2 regions of the Micromonospora sp. NPDC005806 genome follow, and region 2 is predicted to be linked to the other one. Evidence: riboswitches for the same ligand, from Rfam matches in the RefSeq annotation. Region 2 holds a riboswitch; the other holds the start of a gene.

Region 1 (2,384 bases), on a different contig from region 2:
GGTGCCGGGGCGGAGCAGGCCACCGAGGAGCAGGGCCAGGGTGGACTTGCCGGCGCCGTTCGGGCCGAGGACGGCGAGCGCCTCGCCGGCGCGTACCTGAAGGTCGGTGGGGGCCAGCCGGGGCGGCAGGCCGAGCCGGTCGGCGGTGAGCAACCGGTCGCCGGGCGTCCCGGTGGCGTGCCGGGGTAGCACGGTGCGGCCCGGTACCCAGACGCCGGCCGCGGCGAGCGCGTCGCCGTGCGCGGCGAAGACCGCGTCGGGCGGACCGTCGGCCCGCACCCCGCCGCCGGCTTCCAGCACGACCACCCGGTCCACCAGCGGCAACGCCTCGGCCACCCGGTGCTCCACCAGGATCAGCGTGGTGTCGGCGTCGAGGGCGTCCGCGACGGCCCGGCGGACCAGCGTGGCGCCGGCCGGGTCGAGGTTGGCGGTGGGCTCGTCGAGCAGCAGCAGCCCCGGGCGCAGGGCGAGCGCCCCGGCCAGGGCGAGCCGCTGCTGCTCGCCGCCGGAGAGGGCCGCGGTGGGCCGGTCCCGGTGGTACGGGAAGCCGACCCGGCGCAGCGCCTCGTCCACCCGGGGCCAGATCTCCTCGGCGGGTACGCCCCGGTTCTCCAGCCCGAACGCGACGTCGTCGCCGCAGCGGGCCATCACCAGCTGGGTCTCCGGGTCCTGGAAGACGATGCCGACCCGCTCCCGGGCCTTGCGCGGGTCGAGTCCGTCGATCTCGGCGATGCCCTCCTGCTCGCCGGAGTCCTCCGGCAGCAGTCCGGCGAGCGTCGCCAGCAGGGTGCTCTTGCCGGCCCCGGAGGGCCCGAGCAGCAGCACCCGCTCCCCCCGGTCGATGCGCAGGTCCACCCCACGCACCGCCCACTCTTTCCGCCCGGCGTGCCGCCACCCGAACCCCCGCAACTGCACCGCGCTCACCGCGCCACCCCCTCCCCTCCGATGATCATGAAGTTGGCGGCAGTTTCAGAGATCCACATCGCCGTCAACTTCATGATCAACACGATGAGGGTGGGGGCGTCAGACCGTGGCGCGGTCGCGGCCGGCGGGGAAGCGGTCCAGGACGCCGGTGTTGGCCAGGGCACGGGTGAGGTAGACGCTGCCCAGGCCGGCGATGACCGTGGCGCTGACGACGGTCAGCAGGGCGTACGGGATGCGGTAGCTGACCAGGTCGGTGGCCTTGTTCCAGTACACGAAGTCGAAGATCGCCGCGGTCAGGCCGGTCAGCGCGCCGGCCAGCAGGGCGGCCGGCAGCCGGTACGAGCGGTAGCGGAACGCGGCGAAGGCCAGCTCCGCGCCGACGCCCTGCATCAGCCCCTGGACGATGACGATGCCGCCCCACTGGCTGCCGAGCAGCGCGGAGACGATCGCCGCCACCAGCTCGCAGTAGAGCGAGGCGCCGGGCTTGCGGATGACCAGGCCGCCGAGGACGGCCGGCACCAGCCAGACGCCGTAGATGAGGGTCTGCGCCGGCGGGAAGAAGGCGAAGGCGGCGTCGGTGGCGCCCCAGACCAGGCCCCAGGCCCAGAAGATGACGCCGAAGGCGACCGCGATCACCGAGGCGACCACGATGTCGATGGTGCGCCAGCGGTTGTTGTTGTCCATTGGTGAGCTCCCAGTTCTCAAGGGGGAACCAGGAGAAGACGCACGCCGCGTCCGGATCACCGGACGGCGGCGCGGCTGGAGGTCGACCGAACTCCCTGCGCTGGCATTACCCAGATCAGGTACCGAGGGTCTGCGGGCACCGGCCCGCACTCTCAGCGCTGTGCGCTCCCCTGTCGGATATGAAGTTGTCTCGACGCAGACGCTAGCACCGACCCCCGTCCGCGGCCCAGCAGGGCGATCGCCGACGGGCCCGGTGGGTAGGGTGGCGATCATGCGGGTCGACGCGCGAGGTCTGACGTTCGAGGTACGCACCGGTGGCCCGGAGGGCGCCGAACCCGTCCTGCTGCTGCACGGCTTCCCCCAGCACGGCGGTGAGTGGGACGACGTGGTGCCCGCGCTGCACGCCGCCGGGCTGCGCACGTACGCGCTGGACCAGCGGGGCTACTCGCCGGGCGCGCGGCCGACGGCGGTCGAGGCGTACCGGATCCCGGAGCTGGTGGCGGACGTGGCCGCCGTGCTCGACGCGCTCGGGGTGACCTCCGCCCACCTGGTCGGGCACGACTGGGGCGCGATCGTGGCGTGGGGCCTCGCGGCGGCCCACCCGGAGCGGGTCCGGACGCTGACCGCGGTCTCGGTGCCGCACCCGGCGGCGATGGGCCACGCGCTCGCCACCGACCCGCGGCAGAAGGCCCGCTCGTCCTACATCGCGCTGTTCCGCAAGCCGGGCAAGGCGGAGAAGGTGCTGCTGGCGCTGCGCGCCGCCGCCCTGCGCCGGA
Region 2 (2,384 bases):
ACTCGCCGTCGGCGTACCCCCGGATCACGTGCCGGAAGCCCGGCGCACCGCGACCGGGCGCGCGGAGCCGGAGCACCTGGCCCTTCACCGGCCGGACCGGGAGGCCGGTGAGCGCCGCCGCGCCGCAGCCGGCCGCGACGACGGTGACCGGGGCGTCCACCTCGGACAGCGCGCCGACCGGGTGCCGGCGCAGCACCGCGCCGGCCCCCTCCGCCGCCGTCCGCAGCGCGGCCACCAGCCGACGCGGGTCGACCTGGTGGTCGCCGGGGGCGACCGCGCCGCCGCGCACGCGGGGGGCCAGCGCCGGCTCGCGGTCCCGCAGCTCCGAGGGGCGCAGCGGCGTGATCGGCAGGCCCAACCCCTGCTGGTACGACCAGAGCCGGCGCGCCTCGGCCAGGTCGTCGGCGGTCAACCCGACCACCAGGGTGCCATCGGTGCGGTAGCCGACGTCAGCGCCGGCGGCCTCGACCAGCTCGGCGGCGAAGCCCGGCCAGCGGGCGGCGGACTCGGCGAGCAGCCCGGTCAGCTCGTGCTCCCCGAAGTACGCCTCGGCGACCGGCGACAGCATCCCCGCCGCGACCTGCGAGGCGCCCGACCCCGGGGCGGGATCGTGGACCGCCACCCGCAGTCCACGGGACGCGCAGCGCCACGCGATCGCCAGCCCGACCGGTCCCGCCCCCACGATGGCGACGTCCGGTCGGGTCAGCACGTCAGCGCCGCGAGCAGCGCCGCGGTGGCCCGGGCCGGATCGGCGGCCCCGGAGAGTGCTCCGACCACCGCCACCCCGTACGCCCCGGCGGCCCGCAACGCCGGCACCGCCGCGGCGGTCACCCCGCCGATCGCGATCACCGGCACGTCCACCGCCCCGGCGACCGCGCGTAGCCCGGCGGGGCCGATCGGATCGGGCAGGCCGGACTTGGTGGTGGTGGCGTGGCAGGGGCCCACGCCCAGGTAGCTGGCCCCGGCGGCGACCGCCGCAGCGGCGCCGCCCGGCTCCCGGGCGGTCGCGCCGAGCACGGCGCCGGCCCCGAGCACGCGGCGGGCGGCCGGCACCGGCAGGTCGTCCGCCCCGACGTGCCCGCCGTCGGCGTCCACCGCCAGCGCCACGTGCAGCCGGTCGTTGACCAGGCACGTCGCCCCGTACGACCGGCACAGCGTGACGACCCGGCGGGCCAGCTCGTAGGCCTCGCGGTCGGTGGCGTCGTCCTCCACCCGGACCTGGACGACCAACTCGGCGTGGGCCACCGGCAGGGCGGCCCGCAGCACGCCGAGGGGGTCCCGCCCCGGCCGGGTGTCGGTGATCAGATGCAGTCGTCCCAGGGACGGCACGGCAACACTCCTCCCTGCGCCGGCATTACCCGGATCAGGTTCGACGGTCGGGGGCTTCCAGCCCCCCTCTCAGCCCGGTTGCACCGGGCTCCCGTGGGTCACTTGCGGCCTACCGTACGACGTTCCCCCGGATCCGCCAAGGGCGGGTGACACTTTTCCCACCCACCGTCGCGAGTGGAGGCAGGGACAATGCGTGACCATCCACTCACGCCATGCTGTCCGGGTGCCCTCACCCGCACGACCTGCATGGCGTTCCACTGATCGGTCGGGGTCACGAGCCGGGGCGGAAAGCACGCTGCCCCGGGGCCGTCGGGTGGCACCAGGGCAGCGAAGGGTGGGTCAGAGGATGGCGTCGAGGGCGTCAAGGTCCTCGTCGGTCGGCTGCCAGGCGCCGGCCTCGGCGTTGGCGCGTACCTGCTCGGGAGTGGTGGCGCCGGCGATCACCGAGGTCACCGCCGGGCGGGCGGCCAGCCCGGCGATGGCCACCTGGAGCATGGTGAGCCCGCGCTCGGCCGCGTACGCGTCGATCGCCTCGATGGTGTCCCAGTCGGCCGCGGCCAGCCGCTCGGCGTACCGGCCGCCGCCGGAGAGCCGGCTGCCGGCGGGTGGCGCCTCGTCCCGCTTGTACTTGCCGGTGAGCAGGCCGTTGGCGAGCGGGAAGAACGGCAGCATGCCCAGGCCGAACCGCTCGCAGGCGGGGATGACCTCGGCCTCCACGCTCCGCTGCAGGAGGGAGTAGTGGTTCTGCGCGGAAATGAACCGGGTGCGGCCCTGGGTCGACGCCGTCCAGTCGGCGTCGGCGATCTGCCAGCCGGCGAAGTTCGAGTTGCCCAGGTAGCGGACCTTGCCGGCGCGGACCAGGTCGTCCAGGGCGGCGAGGGTCTCGTCGATCGGGGTGCCCGGGTCGGGCTCGTGCATCTGGTACAGGTCGATGTGGTCGGTGCCGAGCCGGCGCAGCGACGCCTCGACCGCGCGGGCGATGTACCGGCGGGCGCCCCGGGCACCGAAGTCCGGCCCGTTCAGGCCGTGCATGTCCATGCCGAACTTGGTGGCGA

Evidence for each region. Region 2 has a riboswitch for thiamine pyrophosphate ahead of thiE (thiamine phosphate synthase). Riboswitches for the same ligand answer to the same signal wherever they lie in the genome.
Region 1: another riboswitch for thiamine pyrophosphate. It lies ahead of ACFYOS_RS24475 (ECF transporter S component); the one in region 2 lies ahead of thiE (thiamine phosphate synthase).

Annotation. Positions count from the first base shown of each region.
Region 1 is NZ_JBIAIL010000026.1:86,939-89,322, forward strand. Features, by position in the region: gene ACFYOS_RS24470 (ABC transporter ATP-binding protein) at 1-924, opposite strand, end outside; gene ACFYOS_RS24475 (ECF transporter S component) at 1,024-1,608, opposite strand; TPP riboswitch at 1,683-1,790, opposite strand; gene ACFYOS_RS24480 (alpha/beta fold hydrolase) at 1,880-2,384, shown strand, end outside.
Region 2 is NZ_JBIAIL010000001.1:375,048-377,431, forward strand. Features, by position in the region: gene thiO (glycine oxidase ThiO) at 1-709, opposite strand, end outside; gene thiE (thiamine phosphate synthase) at 703-1,329, opposite strand; TPP riboswitch at 1,324-1,433, opposite strand; gene ACFYOS_RS01790 (aldo/keto reductase) at 1,669-2,384, opposite strand, start outside.